3 regions of the Anaerosinus gibii genome follow, and region 3 is predicted to be linked to each of the others. Evidence: riboswitches for the same ligand, from Rfam matches in the RefSeq annotation. Region 3 holds a riboswitch; each other region holds the start of a gene.

Region 1 (5,455 bases), 240 kb from region 3:
CTGCACCTAGTAATAACATTTTGGGATTTGCAAGAAGCGGCCCAAAATCTGTCATTGCACCTACACCTAAGAAAATCAACGGTGGAAAAATTTCATATTGAATCCCGTAAGAAATCGCCTGCATGACACCAGGCTCAACATCAAAACCAGTCTTAGGTATATTTGCTAAAAGACAGCCAAATGCAATTGGACCTAATAATAATGGCTCAAATTTTTTGCCAAATGCTAAATACAATAAAAGAATACCAACTAAAATCATGATGCCATTGCCTATACTAAACCCGGCATATCCACTATTCGCCCAAACTGACTGCAACGCAATACTAAATGCTTCCATTTATTTATACCTCCTGTAAATAATTCTTTTTACTTTAATAGAGTTAATCGTGTATCTCTTTTATCGAGGTAATTCTCACGTCGCGATACCCATACGCCATAATTGCTGTGGTGATAACTGCAACCAACTCTTTTTCCTGTAATTTATCTGGTAAATCATCTTCAGAAACAACAACTGTCGCTGGCTGCATAGGTGCAGTCGAAATAATTTTTTCCGTGTTTTTTTTCTTCGTCGGATCAATAAAATGAATAAACTTAATCATACATCCAAGCAACCATAAAACACCGAATACAATGGTCATGTTAATTAACATGATTAAAAAGGGATTTGTTGTTACTGGTTCTCCATTCATAAAAACCCCACCTTTCTTCGTATTTTGTATACATATTAAACGTATCAAAAAATACCCTATAAGTAGAAATACTATATAAAAGTGGATTTTCCTTGTCGTTTTAGTAGAAATTATTAAATATCTTACAAATCCCAAGGATTTAACACTTGAAAAAATTTTTTATAAGTGAACTTTATCAACAGTTCGTCTCATAACTAAAGTCTTTAACTAGATTAAATATATGAAAAGATATGCACCCTTAATGCATATCTTTTCATATATTTTAATATTTTATTATTTCAAAGCTTCAAGAGCATGTTCTACATAAATTGCTTGAATTGCCACGTTACGTCCAATTCCACCAAATTGAACTTTAGTTTTATAACCATCCTTTTCAATCATAGATTTCCAAGAATCTTCTTCATCACCAGCCATATCATTATTGGCATGATCACCAGACACTACCATCAATGGCATAAATACTGCAGATTTATATCCACGTTCTTTAAACATCGCATACATGTCTTCAAAATTTGGATGGTCAACTTCTTCAACAACACCAATTAAAACAGACATTTTTTCAGCATCAAATGCAGCTTGTAATGTTTTATAAGTGTTGCCAAATGACTTGTTATTATCACGCGGCGAGCCATGCCCCATGAAAATGACAGCTTCATCTTTTTCTAAAGCTGGGAATTGTGTTGCTAAAGCAGTAGCCACAATTGCATAATCTTTTTCGTCAGTCATCAAAGGTTTTCCCACGGAAACTTTAGCAAACTCCTTTTCAAATTTGCTAACTGTTCCTAAAACTTTTCCTTCGTATTCTTCTCCATGAATCAAATGCGTTGGCTGAATTAAAATATCTTCATAGCCTTCTGCTTTTAATTCTTTTAATGTTGTTTCTAAATCATTTACTTTAATTCCTTGGTTTTCTAACATACGTTTCATTACTATTTTAGATGTAAACGCTCTTCTAAACTCACGATCAGGGAAAGCCTTCTTTAATGCATTTTCAATCCCTTCAATATCATTTTGTCTAGCTTCCTCAAAAGTAGTACCAAAACTTACAACAACTAAAGCTTTTTTACTATTTGCCTGTGCAACAGAAGCTCCCGTCATAAATACCGCTGAAACAGAAAAAACAACTGCCATTACTCCACATAATAAAGTTTTCATAAAATCCTCCCATATTTTCATCTTTAGAAAAATAAAAACCTTTTCTACTTCGCATAGAAAAGGTTCATCATATTCAGTAATAAATATAAGACTGACGAATCCCCCTCCCTATCGCTCGTAGGTATAACGGTGATGTTAAACAGGCAGTTCTCCTGGCTCTAGTTCATCGCTCACTCAGCCTTCCCAGAATTATTTCCAGTGACATTTTTGAGTTTGCTCCCTATTACAGTGGCGGGACCGCGTTGGCATTCAACCAACTTCCCTATTAAGTCCTTGCGGACACCTGTTTCTTTTATTTAATTTTACAATTGAATCGATTCGTGTCCAATAATACCATTAATGAATACCACTGTCAATAAAGACTATAACAATTTCTTAATTTTTCCTATGTAAATCTCTTGTACCTCTTTATTTTCACAAATTCCATGCGGATAAACTTCCACCTCATACCCCGCCTGTTTTAATCTATTTTTCCATGAACTTTTATCATCAGTCAGCAATTCCTGTTCTACATGTCCACCCGCAATAAATAATAATGGCATGAGAATAATTCTCCTGCCTTTAGACTTTACCGCCAAACGCTCTACTATATGCTCAAGACTAAAACATTCCTCCATTAACCCAATAAATACAGGAAGCTTGATTTTATTAAATGTTGATTGCAATAATTTATATTCTTGTAAGCACCGATTTTTTACACCATGCCCCATGAAAACAAATTCACAATCATCGAAATTCTTAAACTGCTTTTGTAGTGCACGGGCTAATAAAGTATAATTCACTTCATTTTCGCTTGCAGTTCCAACATACATTAATGGTTTTCCAATTTTTAAACTATTAAAAATCTGCCTCATTTTTTCTGCAACTTTAACAATTTTCTCTTCATACTCTTTTCCTGTCGCCAAATTTGTTGGCTGTATAACAACATCTAAAATACCTGCTTGTGCAAAGTCTTCTAAACATTCCTGAACACTTTTAACAGTAATTCCTTTGTTGTTAAGGTTTTTAGAAATAAATACTGAAGTAAAAGCGTTTTTGACAACTGCATCTGAAAAATTCAATTCTACTTGTTTAACAAAATCATTCAATAATGAATGTGCGTTTAAATTTGCAGATCCAAAACTTGTAATTAAAATTCCTTTTTTCTTTTCCATTTCAAATTCCTTTATGATAATAAAATAACAAAAAGCCCTCTAACCTATGTGTTAAAGGACTTCTATCTCATAAATGGTGATCCACCCGCGACTCGAACGCGGGACACCCTGATTAAAAGTCAGGTGCTCTACCGACTGAGCTAGTGGATCAAAATGGCTGGGGCAGCTGGACTCGAACCAACGCATGCGGGAGTCAAAGTCCCGTGCCTTACCAACTTGGCTATGCCCCAGTATTTTATGGGGTGACTAGTGGGTCTCGAACCCACGAATACCGGAGCCACAATCCGGCGTGTTAACCGCTTCACCATAGCCACCATAAAAACTGCTGTAAACCGTCATTTATTATAACAAAGCAATAACTTTATGTCAACTTCTTTATAAATAAATGGTGACCCTGGCAGGACTCGAACCTGCGACCCTTTGATTCGTAGTCAAATACTCTAATCCAACTGAGCTACAGAGTCACGTGCTTTACTTGTAATATTATATATATAAACAAATAGATTGTCAACATAATTTTTAAAGATATTTCAATAATTTTTAAAATGATTTATTTTGCTAAAATTTCTACACCATCATCAGTAATTAAAACAGTGTGTTCCCACTGTGCAGATAGCGAGTGATCTTTTGTATAAACAGTCCAATCATCATTTTTATCTATATAAACAGCATATTTTCCTGTATTAATCATTGGTTCAACCGTTAATACCATACCTGGGACAAGAAGCATTCCTGTTCCAGCTTCACCAACATGAGGTACAAATGGTTCTTCGTGGAATTTCTTTCCAATTCCATGTCCTCCTAAATCCGTTACTACTGAATAACCATGCGCATGCGCATGTAATTGTACAGCTGCACCAATATCTCCCAAAAATCCCCATGGACGAATAGCTTCAATTCCTTTTATCATACATTCACGTGCTACACGAACCAATTTTTCAGCCTCTTCACTTACATTGCCAATCATAAACATTCTCGATGCATCCGCATAATATCCATTGTAAATCGTTGTGATATCCACGTTGACAATATCACCATCTTTTAAAATTGTATCTTTAGATGGAATTCCGTGACATACAACATCATTAATTGAAACACAAATACTCTTTGGATATCCTTCATAATTTAAGCAAGCCGGAATGCCTCCTTGTGAAACAATATATTCATGAGCCAATTGGTTTAGCATCTCTGTATCAACGCCAACTTTCATATGCTCTGCAACTAAATCTAATGCTGCATCATTAATGACCGCACTTTTTTTTATTCCTTCAATATCGGTTGGTGTCTTTATAATTGTATGAGGTGGGCGAATTTGACCTTTATAAAAATCCAGTTTTATACTCATTATCTTTTCATCAAATTCCAAGTGACATTTTTTGTATTTTTTCCCACTTCCACACCAACATTGCGAATTTCTATCCATGTATTTATCCCTCTTTCCGTCTTTTACAATGTAATTATTATATACCGTAAGTAGAAAAAACAAAAGGCTTGCTTTTATTCTATGCAATTTAGAATTTATTTTACATTTAATCTTTTTTTGAAAAATGGCAAACAAAAAATTAAATTGCCATGTTCATCAGGATAACTAAGCCTCGGTAAATAAACTCTTACCATGCTACCTACCAAAAAAGCGGAAATCACCGTACCTTCCCGAATACCACGAATTTCGCCAAAGTAAATCAAAGATAACGTAAGCGCTATAATTACAAGTGAAACATCAAAAGCGATTTTTGTATAACCAAAATTAAACTTCCACTGCATTGCAATCGCATTTACTAAGCCTTCGCCTGACATCATAACTACATTGCCAATTACCTGCAACGTGACTCCTAATCCCAACAAAGCGCAGCCAATAAACAATAATAATAATTTAAATAAGTAATTTTCTGGCTGTATCAGAGAAAATAAAAGCATCGCCAGATCTATAAAACAACTAAAAATTAGCGTCATTGGAATCTGCAAAAATTGAATGTACTGAAACTGCCGTCGTAAAATAAATATTTGCCCTATAATAAAAAGCATATTAACAATGAATGTAAAACCACCTAAAGTAATCGGATAACGAAAGCTTAAGATATAAGGTACACTTGAAATCGGCGATGTTCCCAAGAAACTTTGAATAATTAAAGCAATGCCTAATGCCATAAAGAAAATTCCACATATAAACAAACAATATCGTTTTAAAACGGTCACTTTGTTTCACCTTCTTTAATTTCTAAACTATATAAAAACAAAACCCTCATCAAAGATGAGGGTAATATTTCTTAGTATGGTGGGCGATAACAGGATCGAACTGCTGACATCCTGCTTGTAAGGCAGGCGCTCTCCCAGCTGAGCTAATCGCCCATATAAAATTGGTGACGCGTACGGGATTCGAACCCGTGAAGCCGCCGTGAAAGGGCGGTGTCTTAACCACTTGACCAACGCGCCATGGCTCCTTGAGTAGGACTCGAA
Region 2 (5,455 bases), 1.0 Mb from region 3:
CTTGTAAAGCGGCTTGATATTGATAAAGGTGCACAAAACATCGTTGATTATGTACTTGCACTTGATAGTGAAATGCGTAAATTGATGGCACCAATCGGCAATAGCTCGCTTCCTGTAGGCCGCTCCGATGCATTAGTGACAACAGATAAAGCGGTTGCAGATAAATTGGGAATACAATATGTATGTTAGGAGGGAAGCTAAGTGTTTAAAATTAATACATTAGAAAATCACAATCGTATGTCGACGCAAGATTTGCTCTTGGCAATCAGTGAGGCTTTAGCAAACGGAGAAACAGAATTTGCTGTGGCGGCTTCCGGCCAACATGATATTGGCGGTCCGTTATGGCATCCGGAGGGGAAAAAGTTAACATTCCGTGTGACAAACGCAGGTCAACGCGTTGGGTCCATGTGTCTTGATCATACAGAAGTTATTGTAGAAGGCTCGGCATCTGCCGATGTCGGTTGGCTGAATGCCGGCGGTAGAATTGTTGTAAAAGGTGATGCTGGTGATACGGCTGGACACTGTGCGGCAGGCGGGACGATTTATATCGGCGGTCGCGCCGGGACGCGTTCTGGATCACTCATGAAACATGATCCACTTTATGATGCACCAGAATTATGGGTGCTGAAAAATGTCGGCAGTTTTTCATTTGAATTTATGGGTGGCGGTAAAGCTGTTGTTTGTGGGTATGACAGTGAGCAGTTTGAGTCTGTACTTGGTGATCGTTCTTGTATAGGTATGGTTGGCGGTGTGCTTTATTTTAGAGGCGAAGCAAAAGGAATGTCTCAGGAAGTAAAAATCACAGCTTTGGATGCAGAGGATATTGCTTATCTAGAAAGTAAGATGGATGATTTTCTGGGAGCAATAGAAAAGCCTGAACTTCGAGCGGAATTAACAAAATGGAAGGAATGGAAAAAACTTCTTCCACTTGCTTTTGATGAAAAAAAACCAAAAGCACTGGAGAGCATAAATGAATATCGGACGACCGAATGGGTAAAAGGTGGCATTTTTAGTGATGTATGCATGGATGACTTCATTGTAAATTCTACGGTTGTGACAGGAATCTATCGTCAGCGCGTTCCAGCTTGGGACAATGCAAAATATGCGGCGCCGTGTGAATTTAACTGTCCATCTGGAATTCCGACGCAACAACGTTACAATTTACTTCGTCAGGGCAAGGTGGAAGAAGCATATAAATTAGTACTTGAATATACACCGTTCTCTGGATCAGTATGTGGCAGTGTCTGCCCAAATCCATGTATGGAAGGCTGTAGCCGTGCATCCATTGACCAAGCGATTCAAATTGGTGCACTTGGCAGAGAGTCTATCCACATAAAAGTAGAGAAACCATCCGTGCGCACTGGAAAGAAGATATCTGTTATCGGCGGCGGTGTAGCAGGATTAAGCGCAGCTTGGCAGTTGGCGAAAAAGGGCCATGATGTTACGGTATATGATGAATTTTCCGCAATGGGCGGTAAGCTTGAGCAAGTAATTCCACGCAGTCGGTTAGCGCATGAAATTTTAGAAGCGGAATTAAAACGCATTCAAGATATGGGTGTAACCTTTGTCAATAACTGCAAAGTGGACAGTGATAAATTTAATGAGATTAAAACAGCTAGTGATGCCGTTGTCGTTACCACTGGTGGACATAATCCTCGTGTATTCCCATGGCCTGGAAAAGAAAAAGTCGTAAAAGGGTTAGACTTCCAAAAAGCAGTGAACCGTGGTGAAAATCCGAAAGTAGGTAAACATGTGCTTGTTATCGGTGCAGGGAACTCCGGGATGGATGCTGCACTTGATGCGTATGAAATGGGAGCGGAAAAGGTAACTTGTATTGATGTGCAAAAGCCAGCAGCCTTTAAAAAGGAAATCGAACATTTTGAATCTCTTGGTGGCGATATCATTTGGCCTGTAATGACGAAAGAAATCACAGATAAAGGAATTATCGCTGAGGATGGCAGATTCATTGAAGGCGACATGGTCATTGTAACGGTTGGGGAAACACCAATCCTAGATTATTTACCTGAAGGGTTAAACAAATTTCGCGATTGGTTAGTGCCAGGTGCAGATACGAGTGTTATGGCTGGTGTATTTGCGGCTGGTGACGTAGTGAAACCTGGTCGTTTAACGGATGCAATTGGGGCTGGTGCGAAGGCTGCAATGGCAGCAGATGCTTACGTAAATGGAGAAGCATATGCACAGGCAGTGAAGAAGGAAGTTATTCCAGCAGGACAAATAAGTAAAGCTTACTTTGAAAAATGTCATAGCTGCGAATTGCCAGCGGCAAATCAAGATTTCAATCGCTGTATTAGCTGTGGTACTTGCCGCGATTGTAGTATGTGTCTTGAATCCTGTCCGGAAAAGGCAATTAGTAAAGTCGTTAAAGCAGACGGTACATTTGAATATGTTTCCGATGCAGAGCGTTGTATTGGCTGTGGTATTTGCGCGGGCGTTTGCCCATGCGGTATCTGGACAATGAAGGCAAATGCAGAGAAAATCAACATGTACAGAACCTACAATAAGAATTAAAAAAGAAAATAAAAATAAAATAAGCCGACAAAATCATTGATTTTGTCGGCTTATTTGGGTTAGGGCGATAAAGTTAGAGTAATTATGTGAAAAAGATTAAATGTTTTTAGTGCTATTTTGAGCGGATGATGTAACTTGTAAAAAAGCGTCGCCATAATCATTTGGAGCGATAGACCCTTTGATAAAAGTGAGACTTAAATAAAAGGTTGATTTAAGAATGCTTAAGGTCTCTATTTACTGAAAAAGAACTTTTTCAATAATTTATAATTTTACAGAAATATATATATAATATTAAATTAGGTAATTTATTGACATGCTTTAGGGGCAGTGTTATGATGATAAAGTATTATCATGGAAAATATTTCTTGCAATTTATTGAAATGATGTGAAAACTAAATATTGAAGGGAACAGGTGCCCGTGAGGGCTTAATAGGGAAGTTCGGTTCAATGCCGGCGCGGTCCCGCCACTGTAATAAGGAGTTAGTCCAAGATATGCCACTGGGGTGAAAACTTTGGGAAGGTTTGGATGAGCGATGATTTAAAGCCAGGAGAACTGCCTGTTTATCAATCACCGAATATGGAGATTAGATGCTGCGTTAACTGTTGGATAGAACAATTCAAAGTCAATGTGACCATCCATTCAGTCCATACAACCTACGAGTGATAGGGAGGGGATAAAATAACAGCATTTATATTGCTATTTTACCCAGCTTCGTGCTGGGTTTTTATGTTTTTATTTGCTGATAATTGAAATCTGCCTTTTCGAAGAGGCAGATTTTTTTTAGTAAGATGGATTGTGTAGTTAAGAAATTTTTAGGAGGATAAATCGGGGATGAAACATTATAGCCAAAAAAAGAAAGCAATCGGGATGGCGATTGTTTGTGGAATGATATTGGGCACGCAATTATCAATCGGTACAGAGATTGCTTGGGCAAATGAAGAAGTATTGGATGAATTTTATCTAGATGGTGTTGTTGTAACTGCGACAAGGACTGATCAGACAGTAAAAGAAGTTCCTACCACAGTACAAGTAATCATACGTCAAGATATTGAAAAGCGACAATCTAGAACGTTACGGGATGTTTTGCAAAATGCGCTAGGGGTGACCTTGTGGAAGGATTTTCAGGGAAGATCACAAGTGAGAATTCGTGGCTCAGAATCAAGACATGTTTTAATTATGGTTGATGGCAAACGGATGAGCGGAGAACTTTCGTATAACTCAGCCAATGCGCATGAAATAGATCGAATCAATATGGATAATGTGGAACGTGTTGAAATTATTCGCGGTTCTGCCGGATCGTTGTACGGAAGCGATGCAATTGGCGGCGTTGTCAATATTATCATGCGACAGCCAATGAAAAAGCAAGGTTCAATTAATTATGATTATTCACTTTATGAACATGGTGACAGTGCAGGTCCAACAACTAGTATTTTTTATCAAGATATTAATGAGAAAGGAAATATGAGTTGGAAGATATCGGGAAGTTATAATGATAGTAAACCATTCTATGTAGATAATGAAGGAACAAGTAATAATTATTTTGGCAAAGAGCAAAATATTGATTTTGGCATGACCTATACGGCTGAAAATGGGAATCGCTTAAGTTTTGATTTCGGACGACTGAACGAAGACACACAGCGTTCAGAAGCGGGGCAATCCTATCATCCAATGATGCCAAAATCAGATAAAATTAATAAAAATGAAAATAAACGTACGAATTTATCGCTGAACTATGAAGGTGAAGATGATAAACAAAATTGGTCGGTTCGAGCATATCAGTCGAAATATGAAAAGGAATATTTTATTTATAAACAGACACGACGCAATAATATTGTTACTATCCCTTATACATTAAATAGTTTCGATTGGGTGAATCGTACAATTAATGTCCTTGAAGGGAAAGACAGTTGGCAACTGGGCGATAAGCATCTGGCTACAGTTGGTTTTGAATGGAGACAAGATAAATCGGAAGGAACGAGAATAAAAACCGATCTAAATAGTAAAAAATCGAGTGATGAAGCATCTATTGACTATGTTTCCTTGTATTTTCAGGATGAAATTCGTCCAAATGACCAATGGCTAGTTATACCATCCATACGATTTGATCATAGTAATTTATTTGACTCTGCTTGGACAGGAAATTTAGCATCTACTTATCACATTGCTGATGATACTAGGTTAAAGGTTGTTGTGGGACAAGGTTATAAGACACCGACGATTAATGAACTTTATCATGCTTGGGAAATGTTTGCAGGCAGCGCGATGGGCGGGCCAGGTCAGTATTTCCAGGGAAATCCTAATATTAAGCCGGAAAAATCATGGAACTATGAATTAGCATTAGAAAAAGATTGGAATGATAAGACAACAGGACATTTTGGTTTATTTAGAAATGATGTTAAAGAATTAATTACATCTACTTGGACTGGTAAATATGTGGATAGTGCTGGAAACTTAGTTTCCAGTATAATACCGACAAAAGACAAATTAATGACGTATAAAAACATTCCCGAAGCGAGAATGCAAGGAATAGAAGCTTCAATCCAGCATCAATTGAATGATGAAGTAGATTTGAACTTTGGCTATGTTTATTTAGATGCAAAAGATCAAGGAAGCAGTCAAAGACTAGAAGATCGTCCTAGACATCAGCTTAATTTAGGATTGTTTTATCATCCGAAGGATACGAACTGGCAGTTTAACTTGGATGTAGTAAGTAATATTGATTATTGGGCGAGCAAAGATGGCAATATTACAACGGGGGATAAAGAAATGGAAAATAGCACATTTACAGTAGTTAATTTCTTAGCACAAAAAGATTTAGATGCGAGGGCAAGGCTATACTTAGGCATAGATAATCTCGGCAATTATCATGATTATAATAAAGATGTATATGGAAGAATGTATCGTGTTGGAATCGACTGCAAATTC
Region 3 (5,455 bases):
TTTCTCCACTTTACTAACCAAAATTCGCGATAACAATAAAAAAACCTCTACCGTAAATAAAATGTTTTTTAACTTCATATTTTTCTACATACAAAAAGGGAATTACATTTTTATTCGTGTAATTCCCTTTTAATCTAAACTCTATTTTTATTCGTTTCCATACTTCATAACCAAATTCTCTAGCTCTGCAAAAGTTAATGGTGTAGGAACATTTAATTCGTTATTATCGGTAATTTTTTTTGCGAGATTGCGATAGACATCTGCTTGTGCAGAATCTGGTGCCCACTCAATCACCGTCTGACGATTTACCTCAGCTTGATTTACAGATCTATCACGCGGAATAAATTGAATTAACCGCGCATTCAATCTTTGTGCGAACTCTTCTAATAATTCTTTTTCCTGCATTACATTGCGACTATTTCCGATAATTCCGCCCAATCTGACCTTCCCACGCGCAGCAAATTTTTGAATTCCTTTAGCGATATTATTTGCTGCATAAAGAGACATCAATTCCCCCGAGGATACAATGTAAATATCCGTTGCATAGCCTTCACGAATCGGTACTGCGAAACCGCCACAAACAACATCACCCAAAACATCGTATAAAATGATATCCTCTTCCTCAAGTGTCGATAACGACCTAAGCAAATCAAGTGCAACGATAATCCCTCTTCCTGCGCAGCCAACTCCAGGTTCAGGACCGCCTGCCTCAATGCACTTAATTCCATGAAATCCTGTGTGGATGATATCTTCTGCCGCGACTTCTCCCGTTTCACTATCTCTTACCGCATCCAAAACAGTTTGCTTACAAATATGTCCTAATAAAAGACGCGTGGAGTCATTTTTCGGATCGCAGCCAATCTGGCATACTTTTTTTCCCATTTCACTAAAAGCTGCTGAAACATTTGATGCTGTCGTAGATTTCCCGATTCCACCTTTTCCGTAAAATGCAATTTTCTTCATTTTCTTCTCCCCAATATAATCAAAGTCTATCCCGCTGTAATATTGCGAACGATATGTACAATATTTTCCTGTGATAATTGTTTTAAACTAAAATATGTTGCGCCCATTTCACGAGCAAGATTTTTAGCGATACCTAATTTTATAAAATCAGTTTCTGTATCTATCACTACCGATGTTACATTGGATTCACGCAATCGCTCAGCCGTACGCATTGCTTCTTTTACTGCATCTTCACCTGCATTTGCTCTGCCATCAGTAAGCAATACGAGCACCGGCTCTTGTTCCTTATCTTTTTTATTCATTGCAGTCAGTGTCATCAAGGCCGTATCAAGCCCTTCTGCCAAAGGTGTTTTTCCACCTGTCGGCATTTGTTGTAGACACTTTTGCGCTAAATCAACACTGCGTGTAATCGGCAAAAGCACCTCCGCTTTATCACGACGAAATGCAATCATGCCCACTTTATCACGTTTTTGATACGCTTCTTGCAGCATATAAAAAATTGCACCTTTTACGGCTTTCATCCGCGTTCTCGCCCCCATTGAGCCGCTGGCATCAACAAGAAATAGAAAAGTATTGCCAATGCGTTTTTCACGAACTTTTTGTCTAAGGTCTTCCTGCTGAATATTTAATGCGCAGCCATTCTCACTGCGCATCCGTTGAAATGGTGCGGCGGCGCGAATCGTTGCATCAAACGCCAAGTCCTCAATCTTGCCTTTTGGCATTGACGCCCTAACGTATCGCCCTTGTTTTAAATCAGTTCGCGTAGTGCTGCGCTTGCCACTGCCACGGCGAATCATACGATCTTTGCCCATATCTAGCATCATCTTTGGTAATTGAAAAGTTTTATCAATTTCAGCTGTTTGCTCTTCTGGCGCTAGCTGATTTTCCGGATTGTCTGGTGTTTCCTCTGTTTTATCATCTTCTTGCTCAGATTCACTTTCATCATCGTCCTCTTGCCCATCCTCGTCTGCCGACGGTGGTGGTAATTCAGATTCTTCCTGCTCATCATTATTTTCTGTATCATTATTCTCTTCTTGTTCGTTTTGTTCTTGCTCTTCCTGCTCCTGGGGTTGCTGCTGAGGAAGCTGACGCATTCGATGTACCAAAACAAACATCGCTGCTTCATCCATATCCTTAGGCAAGATATACAACCGTTCTTCAAGTGCCGCAATCGCTTTTGCTGCTTCTAATAAATAGATTTCCGCTCGATGACCTGCGCAAAATGATTTTGCACACATTTGCGCTGCTAACTGCATCATCGCTTCTGATACTTCAATTTGCGAAACAATTGCTGTTGCTTTTTTTATTTTCTCTGCTAAGGTTTCTATATCTGTCGCATAACGAGCTTTAAACATTTGACGGTTTTTCTCAAAATCTAAAAGCAATTTTACAATCTGAACCCGTTCCTCAACCTCTATTGCATTTGTCGTTTCCGCATACATGCCAAAGCGATCTAAAATTTGCGCAGACAACGTGCCTTCTTCCGGATTCATTGTTCCAATTACGATATAATTTGCTTCATGCGAAAACGAAATTCCTTCGCGTTCAATTCGATTTATCCCTGCAATATTGGTATCTAAAATCGCCGTTAACAATTCACTGCGCAGTAAATTTACTTCATCAATATAAAGAATATTGTTATTTGCTTTCGCCAGAATTCCCGGTAAAAATTTTCTTTTCCCCTCTTGTATGGCATATTCCAGATCAATATTACCAAACAACATATCTTCCGTAGCATTGAGCGGTAAATCTACACATCGCTTATCACCACTGACTTCACGTATCGAACGTACAAGTGTCGATTTTGCCGTGCCCTTTGGTCCGCCAATTAATATTCCACCCGCTTTTGGATTAACCAGAGCAATCATGAGTCCTTTTTTGACCTGCTCTTGCCCAACAATTGCCGCAAACGGATATGCAGATGGTATCATCATCTTTCTTTCCTCCCACAAAACCATTTACTCTGCAAGTAAAGCTTCAACTTTATCCCAATCCAAGGCACCTTCTTCAAATGGACGACGGCGCATTCTATGCGGCAATACCAATTTTGCCGCATTTTTTATATCTTCAAGTAAGACTTCTTCTCTACCATCAAAAGCAGCCAAGGTCATCGCTGTTTTAATCGTTGTAATATCACTGCGATGGCCATCGACGCCTAATTCTATCGCCATTTTAGCAACTGCAACTAAAAGTTCATCAGAAATCGTTACGTTTGTTAAAATTTTTCTTGCTTGAATAATTTTTGTTGCTAAAGCTTCTTGCTCCTCTTGACAATCTGCAATAAAAGTTTCCGGGGCAGCTTCATAAGCAAGACGTCTTTTGATGACTTCCACCCTTTTTTCCGGTTCATGTTCACCAGTAACAACTACAGATAGTCCAAATCGATCTAACAATTGTGGACGAATATCGCCTTCTTCCGGATTCATTGTCCCAACAAGGACAAATCTCGCCGGATGGGAGTAGGACACCCCTTCACGTTCAACCGTATTAATTCCCATTGCTGCCGCATCTAAAAGAACATCAACGACATGATCATCAAGTAGATTAATTTCATCAACATAAAGAATATTGCGATTCGCTTGGGCAAGAATCCCGGCTTCAAATTTCTTTTCTCCATGTTTAATCGCATGTTCAATGTCAAGTGTCCCAACCACGCGATCTTCCGTTGCACTTACCGGCAATTCCACCACGCGCATTTTTACCGCATGATGACTTGCTAATTTATGTTCTTGCTGTTTCTTCTGGCAAGCTTCACAAAGCAAATTCGCTTCACTTGGATCACAGTGGAATTGACATCCATCAACAACTTCCATCGCCGGTAAAAGTTCTGCCAAAGCTCTGACCGCAGTTGATTTTGCCGTTCCTTTTTCCCCTTTAATTAAAACACCACCCAATGATGGATTAATGACATTTAAAATTAAAGATAATTTCATTTCTTCCTGTCCAACGATAGCTGTAAACGGATATACTACTTTTCTTTTCATGTTTTTACTCCTTCAATTTAAACTATGCTCATACAAAAAAGCCTTTTCGCAAAAGCAAAAAGGCGTTAAATTCCATATCTATACCTACAAATGCATATAGCATTGTATAGTTACAGTATCTTTCACCTTCCTATCGCTCGTAGGATTTCATGGCAAAATGAAGCTAGGCAGTTCTTCTGACTCTGTATCATCGCTTCTCCACGCCTTCCCAGAATATATCCAGTGACATCTTTGTGGAGTTACTCCCCATTACAGCGGCGGGACCGTACCGGTTTTTCACCGATTTCCCTATTAAGCCTTTCGGCACCTATCTTCTCAATATGAATTTGTCGAAATGATTGCATCGTTTTCCACCATACACTATATAGTGGTCATACAGTCAAGATTTTTTAATGTTTTTTATTTTTCAACTTTTGCCGGATGTAAGTAAGCAATCACATGAAACACTTCTATCACTTCCGCCATAAAGTGCTTCCATCCCAAAACACCTGCATAGGGACGTTCTGCAACAGGAACACCTTGCATTGGCATAAGAAAATTTTTAAAAATCATCCGATCATATTGCCCAACTTCCAGTCTAGTTTGCCAGTCCCCAAGGACAAGCGAAATACCTGCTTCTTCAACAGATAAAGTATCTTGTTTTACCTGCCATGCCCTAACGCCTTGAATCATTGGATATTCTGCTTTATTCGGGCCTTCTATTTTGAGATAAATATCATTAAATTCAGGGAACTCTGTTTTTAGTGCTTCTACGATTCCATAAGCAACTCCGTAAGGAAGCGTTAAATATACGTCGCCAAAGCCAAAGTTTTTATAATCCGCTTTGAGCTGAAAAATTGCTTGATCCAGCTTTTCTTGATTGATGTCGATTTCTGTTTCTAGTTTTTCTGTACAGATATTGATCTGTAATTTTTCTGCAATCCGATTTAACCAGGCAATGGAACATTGCATTCCATAAGGTGTAGGCGCAATAAGGTAATCTTGCCCCCATTCTTCTGCTAACCGTTTTGCCGCTTCAACTCCAAGTTCCGGAGATAAAACAATATTGCAAGCAGCCAATGGCAATTGCATCATCTCAGCTAGAGAAGTTTCATCTGCACCAAGGCAAACACCAACTTCAATCCCACAGGATATAAGCATTCGCTTGATTTCAGCTAAATCCCCTTGCCAATTTGGATAGTTATTGCACCAGCCAAAAAGATTTACGCGATTTTTCCGCACAACTTCTTTTTTAACTTTTACCTTTGCAGTAACTAAGTCAAGAATTTTATCTAATGCTTCCTGATACCCTTCCCAAAATTCTCCCTTAAGTCCGCCTGCATCAACCGCAATAATCTCACAAGCTAAATTAGCTCTATGACAAATCCCCTGAATGTCATCACCGATTAAGCTGACTGAGCAGCTGTTGATGACTGCAATCATTTTAGGATTACATTCTTTTTTTACTTCTTCTAACCCCAGCAAAAGCGCATCATCTGCGCCGTACAACAAATCGATTTCCTTTACTT

The links. A riboswitch is a leader RNA that binds a small molecule or an ion and turns the genes downstream of it on or off. The one in region 3 is predicted to bind cobalamin.
Region 1: another riboswitch for cobalamin. It lies ahead of P3F81_RS08720 (sirohydrochlorin cobaltochelatase); the one in region 3 lies ahead of P3F81_RS07690 (magnesium chelatase ATPase subunit I).
Region 2: another riboswitch for cobalamin. It lies ahead of P3F81_RS12715 (TonB-dependent receptor plug domain-containing protein); the one in region 3 lies ahead of P3F81_RS07690 (magnesium chelatase ATPase subunit I).

Annotation. Positions count from the first base shown of each region.
Region 1 covers NZ_CP120678.1:1,836,757-1,842,211, forward strand. Annotated here, with positions in the region: gene P3F81_RS08710 (sodium ion-translocating decarboxylase subunit beta) at 1-337, opposite strand, end outside; gene P3F81_RS08715 (OadG family protein) at 381-689, opposite strand; gene P3F81_RS08720 (sirohydrochlorin cobaltochelatase) at 963-1,844, opposite strand; cobalamin riboswitch at 1,970-2,146, opposite strand; gene P3F81_RS08725 (sirohydrochlorin cobaltochelatase) at 2,207-2,998, opposite strand; tRNA gene P3F81_RS08730 (tRNA-Lys) at 3,073-3,148, opposite strand; tRNA gene P3F81_RS08735 (tRNA-Gln) at 3,153-3,228, opposite strand; tRNA gene P3F81_RS08740 (tRNA-His) at 3,237-3,312, opposite strand; tRNA gene P3F81_RS08745 (tRNA-Arg) at 3,385-3,462, opposite strand; gene map (type I methionyl aminopeptidase) at 3,549-4,421, opposite strand; gene P3F81_RS08755 (YczE/YyaS/YitT family protein) at 4,517-5,194, opposite strand; tRNA gene P3F81_RS08760 (tRNA-Val) at 5,272-5,347, opposite strand; tRNA gene P3F81_RS08765 (tRNA-Glu) at 5,357-5,431, opposite strand; tRNA gene P3F81_RS08770 (tRNA-Asn) at 5,433-5,455, opposite strand, start outside.
Region 2 covers NZ_CP120678.1:2,643,020-2,648,474, reverse strand. Annotated here, with positions in the region: gene P3F81_RS12725 (glutamate synthase-related protein) at 1-189, shown strand, start outside; gene P3F81_RS12720 (FAD-dependent oxidoreductase) at 202-2,529, shown strand; cobalamin riboswitch at 2,923-3,104, shown strand; gene P3F81_RS12715 (TonB-dependent receptor plug domain-containing protein) at 3,362-5,455, shown strand, end outside; gene P3F81_RS12710 (ABC transporter substrate-binding protein) at 5,433-5,455, shown strand, end outside.
Region 3 covers NZ_CP120678.1:1,594,272-1,599,726, forward strand. Annotated here, with positions in the region: gene nifH (nitrogenase iron protein) at 148-963, opposite strand; gene P3F81_RS07685 (VWA domain-containing protein) at 990-2,897, opposite strand; gene P3F81_RS07690 (magnesium chelatase ATPase subunit I) at 2,922-3,947, opposite strand; cobalamin riboswitch at 4,097-4,273, opposite strand; gene P3F81_RS07695 (nitrogenase component 1) at 4,347-5,455, opposite strand, start outside.